One region of the Geodermatophilus sp. SYSU D00814 genome, then DNA from elsewhere that is predicted to be linked to it. Evidence: riboswitches for the same ligand, from Rfam matches in the RefSeq annotation. Region 1 holds a riboswitch; the other holds the start of a gene.
The links. Region 1 has a riboswitch for cyclic di-AMP ahead of ACI780_RS21630 (C40 family peptidase). Riboswitches for the same ligand answer to the same signal wherever they lie in the genome.
Positions count from the first base shown of each region.

Region 2: another riboswitch for cyclic di-AMP. It lies ahead of ACI780_RS05310 (hypothetical protein); the one in region 1 lies ahead of ACI780_RS21630 (C40 family peptidase).

Region 1 is NZ_JBJGYP010000038.1:16,671-22,235, forward strand. Features, by position in the region: gene ACI780_RS21620 (D-alanyl-D-alanine carboxypeptidase family protein) at 1-1,421, shown strand, start outside; gene ACI780_RS21625 (hypothetical protein) at 1,528-1,803, shown strand; cyclic di-AMP (ydaO/yuaA leader) riboswitch at 1,963-2,141, shown strand; gene ACI780_RS21630 (C40 family peptidase) at 2,158-3,408, shown strand; gene ACI780_RS21635 (M48 family metalloprotease) at 3,570-4,853, shown strand; gene ACI780_RS21640 (glycosyltransferase family 4 protein) at 4,850-5,565, shown strand, end outside.
Region 2 is NZ_JBJGYP010000005.1:104,017-109,581, forward strand. Features, by position in the region: gene ACI780_RS05300 (serine/threonine protein kinase) at 1-993, shown strand, start outside; gene ACI780_RS05305 (DNA-directed RNA polymerase subunit alpha C-terminal domain-containing protein) at 1,019-1,624, shown strand; cyclic di-AMP (ydaO/yuaA leader) riboswitch at 1,770-1,923, shown strand; gene ACI780_RS05310 (hypothetical protein) at 2,173-3,138, shown strand; gene ACI780_RS05315 (ROK family transcriptional regulator) at 3,126-4,343, opposite strand; gene xylA (xylose isomerase) at 4,447-5,565, shown strand, end outside.

The sequences.
Region 1 (5,565 bases):
ACGACGTCGCCCGGTACGCCTCGGCGGCCTACCGCGACGGCGGCGCGTTCTCCCCGCTGAGCGTCCTGCTCTCCGGCGGCGACCCCGGCGACCTCGCCGCCGCGCTGGGCTACCTCGACGCCGTCGACGACCACGCCGCCGCGGTGGTGACCGCCGCGGAGCACCAGCGCCGGGCCGCCGTGGCCGAGCAGGCCGCCGCCGACGCCGCCCTCGCCGAGGCGCGGCAGCGGACCGACGCGCTCGGCGCCCAGGTCCGCGACCTCGAGGCGGCCGCGGACGCGGTCACCGGCGAGCTCGACGCCGCGCTGAGCGACGTCGACCGGCAGCTGTCGGACCTGCAGCAGCAGCAGCTCGACGTCAACCGGCAGACGGCGGCCAACTGGCGCGCCCACCTCGACCAGCTCGCCGCGGCGGGGGTGGCCTCGCCGCCGGCCGCGGACCTGCTCGACCCCGCGGGCGCCCTGCCGGCCGGGCTGGTGCCGGTCGGGTCCGCGTCGGGGGGCGCCCAGCGCGGTGCGGCGCAGTTCCCCCGCGAGCCGACGTCGCTGCTCGTGCTGCCGGCGCAGACGGTCGCCGCCGTCACCGCGGCCATGGACGCTCTGGGCCGGCCCTACGCGCCCGGGACGGCCGGCCCGGACTCGTGGGACTGCGGCTCGCTGGTCTCCACCGTCTACGGCTCGGCGGGGGTCGCCCTGCCCGCCGACCAGGCCGGTCTGTTCGCCGTCACCGTGCCGGTCGACCTCGCCGACGTCCTGCCCGGTGACCTGGTGTTCCTCGGGACGCCGGAGTCCGGCCTGGGCCACGTGGGCATCGCCCTGGACCGCGACACGATGCTGGCCGCCGACGCGCGGGCCGGCGCGGTCGTCGTCCGCCGGCTGCCGGCCGACGAGGTGCTGCACGTCGGGCGGCCGAGCCTGGGCACGCGCCCGGAGGAGCCCGCCCCGGGGCCGTCGGACGGCGCGCTGCGCGTCGAGTGCGGCAACACCGTGTACCCGCCGAGCTTCGACGGGGCCCGGGCCTGGGGCGGGTACCCCAACGGCCTCATCCCGCCGAGCGCGCTGTGCCCGCTGGGGGCCGGCGGGCACTCGCTGCGCTGCGACGCCGCCGCGGCCTACCGGGCGATGAGCGGGGCGTTCGCCGCGCAGTTCGGCGAGCCGATCTGCATCACCGACTCCTACCGGACCTACGCCGGGCAGGTCCGGCTCTACGGCGAGAAGCCGGCCCTGGCCGCGGTCCCGGGCACCAGCAACCACGGCTGGGGGCTGGCGGTCGACCTGTGCGGCGGCATCCAGACCTTCGACACCGCCCAGTACGCGTGGATGGTCGCCAACGCCGGCCGGTTCGGCTGGCTGCACCCCACCTGGGCCGATCCGGGCAACGGCCGCGAGGAGCCCTGGCACTGGGAGTACGCGGGCAGCTGACCGGGGACTGTCGGTGGCCGTCCCTAGCGTGCGCGGCGACCGACAGGCAGACCCGTCCCGGCCGCGACCCGTTCCCCGGGCGGCCGGGGCACCGGAGGGACAGGCCATGCTCATCGACTGCGACAGCTGCACCGCGCGCGGCACCGGGTGTGCCGACTGCGTCGTCACCGTCCTGCTCGGCGCGCCACCGGCACGGCGGGCCACCCCGCCGGTGTTCCTGCCGGTCCCGCCCGTCCCGGCCGCCGAGGACGCCGTCGTCGCCCGACCGGGTGTGCTGGTGGACCTCGACGACGTCGAGCGGCGTGCGGTGCGGGCGCTGGCCGAGGGCGGCCTGGTGCCTCCGCTGCGTCACCGCCCGGCCGGCCGGCGCCGCACCGGCTGAGCCGCAGGTGGACGCCGTGCGGGGTACACACCGGAGTGGCGTCGTGGCTCACTGTGCGTGTTCTCACAAACCGCAGGGGGCCCGTTTGTCACGACCTCACCACGTCCGTAGTGTGGCCGCGGCCGGCCGGGTGGTCGTCACCTCACGTGAGGTGACCTCGGCTGGTGACCGCCGAGTCGCCGGACGCCGCCTGCGGGTGTGCGCGAGGTGAGCCGGGGACCCACCGCAGCACTGGGGTGAGTTCTCGCGTGTCCCGGTCCACCGGGGCACGCGGATAGGGCACGTCTTCCCAGCCCGAACCCGTCAGCTAACTCGGTAGGCGGTTGCTGAGGAAGAAACGGAGAGCCGCCGCCCGTGGCGACCCCCCGCCCCTCCCTGGGGCATGCCCGCGCACAGTCCACCTCCTCCGCACCCGCGACCGCGCGCATCGCCGGTCCGCACCGCCCCTCCCGGCGCCGGCTCCTCGGCCGGGTCGCCCTCGCCGGCACCGCCGCCGCCCTGACCGTGACCCTGCTGCCCGGCACCGCGGTCGCCGACCCCGAGCGGGCCACCACCTCCGAGCAGGCCGCCGAGCTCGCCGCCGACGCCGGCCGCCGCCTCGAGGCGGTCAGCGAGCGGGTCAACGAGGCCCGGGAGGTGCTCGCCCAGCAGCAGGCCGCCGCCGAGGCCGCCGACCGCGCCCTCGCCGACGCGCAGGCGCAGCTGCAGGCCCTCGACGGGCAGATCCGCGAGGTCGCCCGCAGCGCCTACACCAGCAGCAACGACACCTTCGCCCAGCTGGACCTGCTGATGACCAGCGACTCCGCCGAGGACTTCGTCAGCTCGCTGGCCACCCTCGACCGCATCGCCGGTCACACCACCGACGTCCTCGCCCGGGTCGGCGAGGCCGCTGCGGCGGCGGAGCAGGCCCAGCGCGACGCCGACGCCGCCGAGGCCGAGGCGGAGGCCACGCTCGGCGACCTCACCGCCCAGGAGCAGCGGCTCGAGGACGACATCGTCGACTACCGGGCCCAGTTCGACGCGCTCACCGAGGCCGAGCGGCAGGCGGCCCTGGCCGCCCAGGCCGGCGCCGCGGCCGCAGCGGCCGAGGCTGCAGCGGCCGAGGCCGCCTCAGCCGGTGCCTCCGCCGGTGCCTCCGCCGCCGAGGCGCCGGCCGCGCCGGCCGGCGGGGCGCCCGCCGCGGCCGCTCCGGCCGCCGCCGCGCCGGCGGCCGCCGCCCCGGCCCCGGCGGTCTCCGCGTCCGGCGGGGGTAGCGGCGCCGCACAGACGGCGGTGCAGACGGCGCTCGCGCAGGTCGGTGACCCCTACGTGTGGGGGGCCGGCGGGCCGGACGCGTTCGACTGCTCGGGCCTGACCCAGTACGCCTACGCGGCCGCCGGGATCAGCCTCCCGCACTCCAGCAAGATGCAGTCGCAGATGGGCACCGCGGTCTCCCGCTCGGAGCTGCAGCCGGGTGACCTGATCTTCTACTACAGCCCGGTCAGCCACGTCTCGATGTACATCGGCAACGGGCAGATGGTGCACGCCTCCACCTCCGGCGTGCCGGTGAAGGTGGTCTCCGTCGACTCGATGGGCGGCATCACCGCCATGCGCCGCATCGCCTGACAACGGACCACCCTTCCCCCCACGCCTCGCAGGCTCGGCGCGGGCCCCTGAAGGGTGGCCGTTCCAGCACGTCGCCAGGGCCGGCGACCCGGTGGGTCGCCGGCCCTTGTCGTCCCACGGGCCCGGACGGCCGGGGGGCCCGCACGCCTAGGATCGGCGGGGTGAGCTGGGCGGGCGGGTCGGGGACCCGCCGGGCGGCCCTGCTCGTCGCGGCCGTGCTGGGCACGGCGTTCGTGGTCGTCGTCGCCGTCCGCACCCCCTGGGCGCCGCTGCCCACCCCGCCCGGGGGCGCGACCCCGCTCAGTGCCGACGCCGGCCTGCCGGCCGAGGCGGTGCGCCGGGCCGAGGCGTTCGTCGCCGCCATCCGTCCGGCCTCGCTCACCGGCCTGGTCCTCGGGCTCGCCGTCTCGGCGGTGCTCGGTCTCACCCGCCTGGGCAGCCGGCTGGTCACCGCCGTGGGCCGCCTCGTCGGCCGCCGCCGGTCCCTGACGGTGCTCCTCGGCACGGTCGTGCTGGTCGTCCTCGGCCGGCTGGTCACGCTGCCGCTGTCGGGGTACGGGGAGGTCGTCCGGCACCGCTACGGGCTGTCGACCCGGTCGTGGCCGCTGTGGCTGCGCGACGTCGCCCTCTCCACCGCCATCGACGCCGGCCTGACCGCGCTCGCCCTGCTCGCCCTGGTGACCCTCGCCCGCCGGGCGCCGCGCACCTGGTGGGCGTGGGCCGCGGCCGGCGCGGCGGGCCTCGTGGTCGCCGGCTCCTTCCTCTACCCGGTGGTCATCGAGCCGGCGTTCAACCGGTTCGAGTCGCTGCCGGCGAGCCCGCTGCGCACCGACCTGCTGGAGCTGGCCGAGGCCAGCGGCAACCCGGTCCAGGACGTCCTCGTCGCCGACGCCTCCCGCCGGACGACGTCGCTGAACGCCTACGTCTCCGGCTTCGGCTCCACCCGCCGCGTCGTCGTCTACGACACGCTGCTGGCCGAGGTGCCCGACGAGGAGATCGAGTCGATCGTCGCCCACGAGCTCGGGCACGTGGCCAATGACGACGTCCTCACCGGCACCCTGCTGGGCGCACTCGGCGCCGCCGCGGCGGTGGCGCTGCTGGGCTGGCTGCTGACCTGGACGCCGCTGCTGCGCCGCGCCGGCGCGGACTCGGCGGCCGACCCGCGCGTGGTGCCGCTGGTGCTGCTGCTGAGCGCCGTCGGGTCGCTGGTGGCCACGCCGGTGCAGAACCTGTTGTCGCGCCACGTGGAGGCCCGGGCCGACCTGTACGCCCTCGACCTCACCGGCGACGCGGCGGCGTTCGTCGCGGTGCAGCGGCGGCTGTCGGAGACCAACGTCTCCGACCCCAGCCCGCCGGCGGTGTGGCAGTGGTTCTTCGGCTCGCACCCGACACCGGCGGAGCGGGTCGCGATGGCGCAGGACTGGCTGCGGCTGGGCGAGCGGTGAGCCGCACGCTCGTCGTCACCAACGACTTCCCGCCGCGGCAGGGCGGCATCCAGACCTTCGTCGCCGCGCTGCTGGAACGCCGTCCGCCCGACTCGCTGGTCGTCCTCGCCTCCGGCTCCCCGGGCTGGCAGGCCCACGACGCGGGGCTGCCCTACCGGGTGGTCCGCCGCCCGACGGGGGTGCTCCTGCCCACCCCCGCCACCGCGCGCGCCGCCGCCGGGCTGGTCGCCGAGCACGGCTGCGACACCGCCTTCTTCGGTGCCGCCGCCCCGCTGGGCCTGCTCGCCCCCGGCCTGCGCGCGGCCGGGGTGCGGCACCTGGTGGGCGCCACGCACGGCCACGAGACGGGCTGGGTGGCGCTACCGGGTGCCCGGCAGCTCCTGCAGCGGATCGCCGGCGGCCTCGACGTGCTGACCTACATCAGCGACTACACCCGCAGCCGCCTGGAGCCGGCCCTCGGCGGGCGCACCCAGCTCGCGCAGCTCTCACCCGGCGTCGACGTCGACCGGTTCGGCCCGGCCGCCGACGGGACCGCGGTGCGCCGCCGGTACGGGCTGGGGGAGGGGCCGGTGGTGGTCTGCGTGTCCCGGCTGGTGCGCCGCAAGGGGCAGGACGTGCTGGTGGCGGCGTGGCCGCGGGTGCTGCAGCGCCACCCGGGCGCCCGGCTGCTGCTGGTCGGCGGGGGACCCGACGAGACGCGACTGCGGCGGGC
Region 2 (5,565 bases), on a different contig from region 1:
GCGCCGCCCGTCCCGCCGGCGACCCGCGCCGTCGCGGCCGATCCCGTGGAGACGGCGGAGGTGCCGGCAGCTCCCGCGCCGGGCGGCGTGGCGGCCCGCCGGCGCACGCGCCTGCTCGTCCTGACCCCGGTGCTGGCGCTGCTGCTGGTGGGCCTGCTCGCGGTCCTCCTGTGGCCGGGCGGCTCGGGCGGCGACCCGGCCCCGGCGCAGGCCGCGGAGACCAGCGCCGGCGCGGGGGGCAGCGCGGCGGCGGCCACCGCGACCGTCCTGACGGCGAGCGACCACGTCGGCCGCCCCGCCGACGAGGTCGCCGCGGACCTCTCCGCGCTCGGGCTCACCGTCGAGCAGCGGACCGAGGAGACGACGGCCGTCGAACCCGGCACGGTCGCCGACCTGGACCCGGTGGGTGTCCCGCTGCAGCGCGGCGACGTCGTGACGCTCGTCGTCGCCACCGCACCCTCGGCGCCGGCCCCGGCGCCCGGTGGCGGCGCGCCGGCCGGGAGCGCGGGCGGGACGGCACCCGAGAGCGCGCTGTCCGGGCCGGCCCCCGCACCGGCGGCCACCGCACCCGCGGAGCCCGCGCCGGCAGAGCCCGCGCCGGCAGAGCCCGCGCCGACGGACACGGCGCCGACCGACAGCGCACCGACCGACAGCGCACCGACCGACGCCGCGCCCACGGACGCCGCGCCGACGGACACGGCGCCGACCGGCACGACACCGACCGACACCACGCCGACCGACACCACGCCGACGGACACGGCTCCGACCGGCTCCACGCCGACCGACACCGCGCCCACGGGCACCCCGCCCACCGACCCGACGACCACGGACCCGGAGCCGTCGGACCCGGAGCCGTCGGACCCGGAGCCGTCGGACCCGGCCACGTCGGAGCCGTCGGCACCCGCCTCGTCCCCGCCGTCGTCCGCGGGCTCGGCGACGTCGTCGGCACCGGCCGGCGCCCCTCCGGCCCCCGACACCGGCGCGGCCGGCTGAGCGGCGGCGGTTAGGGTCCTCCGCCATGCCGACCAGCTCACCCGGGGACGCGACGGCGGGGACGATCGAGGCGCTGGGCCTGCCCACCCGGGCGGTCACCGCGCTGACCCGCGCCGGCATCACCGACGTCGCCGCGCTCGCCGCCCTCACCCGCCGCGAGCTCGCCGCCGTCCCCGGCCTCGGCGCGGGACTGGTCACCGCGATCCGCCGGGTCGTGCCCGAGCCGCCGACCACCCTGCCCCGCACCGCGACGCCCGCGCGCGACGACCGGCTCGCGCCGCCGGCCGACGACGACGGCGGCCCCGACTCCCCGGCCATCCCCTCCTTCGCCTCGCTGCGCGACCCGCGCCGCCGCACCGCGCTGGACCTGCTGGTGCCCGAGTCCGGCACCCCCGACGCCGAGGCCTGGAGCGAGCCCGCGCCCGACCCCGGGCCGCCGGCCGGGCGTCCCCCGGCACCGCCGGGGGACGCCGGCCGCGGTCCAGCCGCCGCGCCCCGCCCGGCCGAGTACGCCGACCTGCTGCGGCTGGGCGCGCGGCTGGCGCGCGTCGCGGTCACCGTGCCCGGCCGGGTCGCGCTGTGGTCGGTCCGCACCCAGGTCGACTGGCTGCGCCGGCTGCTCGGCAGCTGAGCCGGGCCGGGCGCGGCGCCGGCGACACGCCGGGCGGGGACGCGACGCTCGTCACGCTCGCCCGGGCCGAGATTGTCACGGAGCGGTAACGGCCACTACCGTGGCCGCCGTCCGACCGGTCGTCGCGTCCCCGTCCGGGGAGTCCGGACGGATGCCGCCGAGTCGCCCTCCGGGGCGAGCCGGGGACCCACCGCACCACTGGGGTGAATCCCGCACGCCGGACGCCGTCCGGCCGCGGGTAGGGCTGCTTCCCGCCCGAACCCGTCAGCTGACCCGGTAGGCGGCCATCGGGAGAAACGGAGAGCCGCCGGATGGCGCGCTTCTGCAGCACGACCGCACCACCCCGCCGGCTCCGCCGCACCCGGGTGCGCTCCCGCATCTGACCGCGCCCGGCCGTCCTCGACGCCGCACCGCGCCCGTCCGGACCTCCCGGACGGCGCACGCCGGTGCGCCCGCGTCGCGCTCGACGGCCGTGCCGCCTCCTGCCCGCACCCCACCACGGCGCCGCCCCGGCCGCGCCGTGCCTCCCCCTGGAGCACCCCCACCGCATGGACGCCCGCACCACCGGCACGGACGCCGCCACCGCCGAGATCCGCCGTTCGCCCGACACCCCCGACGGCCCCGCGCGCCGCCGCCCGCCCGTCCGCCGGCCCGCCCTGCTGCTGGGCGTGGCGGCCGCCGGCGCACTGCTGGCCAACGTGCTCGTCGCCCCCGACCCGGCCGCCGAGGCGCAGGCCGGGACGTCGGAGACGGTGACCGTCGCCCAGGCGCTGGGCCTGCCCGCGCGCACCGGCCCGGCCGCCGAGGCACCGCCGGTGCAGCCGGAGGACCTGCAGCCGCTGGAGGCCCTCGCGGCCAGCCGCGGCAGCCGCGAGGCCGCCGAGACCGCCGCCGCGCAGGCGCAGGCCGGCGCCGACCAGGCCGTGCTCGACGCCCAGGCCGCCGAGGCCGCGGCGCGGGCCGCCGCGGAGGCGCAGGCGGCGGCGGAGGCCCAGGCGGCCGCCGAGGCGCAGGCCGCGCACGAGGCCGCGCAGGCGCAGGCCGCCGCGGAGGCCGAGCAGGCCGCCTCGGCCGACCAGGGGTCCGCCGAGGCCGCCCCGGCGGCGGCGTCCTCCTCGTCGTCCTCGGCCACCGGCACCACGGCGTCGCGGGTCGCCCGGATCACCAACACCTCCGGCCCCGTGCGCGCGGTGGTGCAGGCCGCCGCCGACGCCGTGGTCAGCAACGTCCCCGGCGCCGCCTCGATCACCCTCGGCGGCACCCGCGCCAGCGCGACCGACCCCGGTGGGCACCCCTCGGGCCTGGCGCTGGACTACATGGTCATGAGCGACACGGCCCTCGGTGACGCGATCGTGCAGTACCACATCGCGCACTGGGACGAGCTCGGCGTCGACTACCTGATCTACGAGCAGAAGATGCTCTCCTCGCCCGGCGGCTCGTGGTCGCAGATGGAGGACCGGGGCAGCGCCACGGCCAACCACTACGACCACGTGCACGTCAACTACACCGGCTGAGGGATCCCGCCCAGCCACCGCACCGGGTCCTCGAGCACCGCGTCGAGGGCGCGCAGCGCCGCGCCGGTCGCCCCCGCGGCCGGCGTGGTGCCGCCCGCCGCCACCTCCGGCCGGCGCCACCGGGCCGAGAGCACCCGCCGGGCCAGGTGCTCCTCCAGCCGCGGGCGGAGCAGGCCGGTGAGCTCGGCGAGGTGCCCGCCCAGGACGACCGTGGGGATGTCGAGCACGTTGACCACCCCGGCCAGCGCGACGCCGAGCGCCCACGCCGCACTGTCCAGGGCGCGGCGGGCACCGGGGTCGCCGGCCTCGGCCCGGGACCGCAGCTCGGCGGGGCCGGCGTCGGCGGGCACCCCGGCGGCGGCCAGCAGCGCCAGCCGGCCGGCGTAGCGCTCCAGGCACCCCGTCGACCCGCACGGGCAGTCCGGCCCGGCCGGGTCGACGCAGACGTGGCCGATCTCGCCGGCCCAGCCGGAGCTGCCGGTCATCACGCGGCCGGCCAGCACCGCGGCGCCGCCGATGCCGATCTGCCCCGACAGGTAGACGAAGTCGCGGTGCGCCCCCGGGCGGCCCGGCGCGTCCTCCGCCACGCTGCGCGCGGCCAGGTCGGCCTCGTTGCCCAGCACCGGCACCGGCGCGCCGGGGAGGAGGTCGGCGAGCACCTCGGCGGGGCGCACCCGCGACCAGCCCAGGTTGGGCGCGCGCAGCAGCAGGCCCCGCCCGGCGTCGACCAGGCCAGGCAGCGCCAGTCCCGTCCCCACCACCCGGACGCCGTCGGGCAGCGCGGCGAGGACCTCGGCGCCCAGCCGGCCGAGCAGGGCCAGCGTGGTCCCCGGGTCGCTGCCGCGCAGGTCCTCCTCGTGCAGCCGCTCGGCCACCGTCCGCCCGCGCAGGTCCAGCACCCGCACGGCGACCAGCCCGGCGTCGACCTGCATGCCCAGCCCCGCCGGCCCGGAGCCCGGCGCCAGCGGGGTGGCCGGGCGGCCCCGTCGCGCGGCGGGCCCGCGCTCCACCTCGTCGAGCAGGCCGCCGGCGACCAGGTCGTCGACCAGGCGGGACGCCGTGCCGCGGGCGGTGCCCAGCGCCGCCGCGACGCCGGCCCGGGACAGCTCGCCGGGGTCGGCGCACACCGCGCGCAGCACCAGCGCCAGGTTGGTCGCCCGCAGCGTCGACTGCCGGGCGCCGGTCGTCGCGCGGCCGTCGTCCACGGGTTGAGGTTATCGGCCCGGATCGTTTATGTTCTACCGCAGCACAAAAGCGGTGGCCCGCGTCACCCGGACGAGCGCCCCGGTGCCCGGCGGAAGGATCCCCATGCCCCTGCAGCCCACCCGTGAGGACAGGTTCAGCTTCGGTCTGTGGACCGTCGGCTGGCCGGCGCGCGACCCCTTCGGCGACGCGACCCGCCCCGCGATCGACCCGGTCGAGTCCGTCGAGAAGCTCGCCGAGCTCGGCGCCTACGGCGTCACCTTCCACGACGACGACCTGATCCCCTTCGGCAGCGACGACAGCCAGCGCACCAAGACCATCGAGCGGTTCAAGCAGACGCTGGCCGACACCGGCCTGGTCGTCCCGATGGTCACCACCAACCTGTTCACCCACCCGGTGTTCAAGGAGGGCGCGCTCACCGCCAACGACCGCGGCGTCCGCCGGTACGCGCTGCGCAAGGTCATGCGCAACATGGACCTCGCCGCCGAGCTCGGCGCCTCCACCTACGTGCTGTGGGGCGGCCGCGAGGGCACCGAGGTCGACGGCGCCAAGGACCTCAAGGCCGCGCTCGACCGCTACCGCGAGGGCATCGACACCCTGGCCCAGTACTCCGAGGACCGCGGCTACGGCCTGCGCTTCGCGCTGGAGCCCAAGCCCAACGAGCCGCGCGGCGACATCTTCCTGCCGACCATCGGCCACGCCATCGCCTTCATCCACAGCCTCGAGCACGCCGACCTGGTGGGTGTGAACCCCGAGGTCGGGCACGAGCAGATGGCCGGGCTCAACTACACGCACGGCATCGCCCAGGCGCTGTGGCAGGACAAGCTCTTCCACATCGACCTCAACGGTCAGAAGGGCCCGCGCTACGACCAGGACTTCGTCTTCGGCCACGGCGACCTGCTGAGCGCCTTCGCCACCGTCGACCTCCTGGAGAACGGCTTCCCGTCCGGCGGTCCGCGCTACGAGGGTCCGCGCCACTTCGACTACAAGCCGCTGCGCACCGAGGACCTGCGGGGCGTGTGGGAGTCGGCCGAGGCGAACATGCGCAGCTACCTGCTGCTCAAGGAGCGCGCGCAGGCCTTCCGCGCCGACCCGGAGGTGCAGGAGGCCCTCGCCGACGCCGCCGTGCCGGAGCTGGCGCAGCCGACCCTCGGCGAGGGCGAGTCGTTCGACCAGCTGCTCGCCGACCGCTCGGCGTTCGAGGACTTCGACGCCGACGCCGCC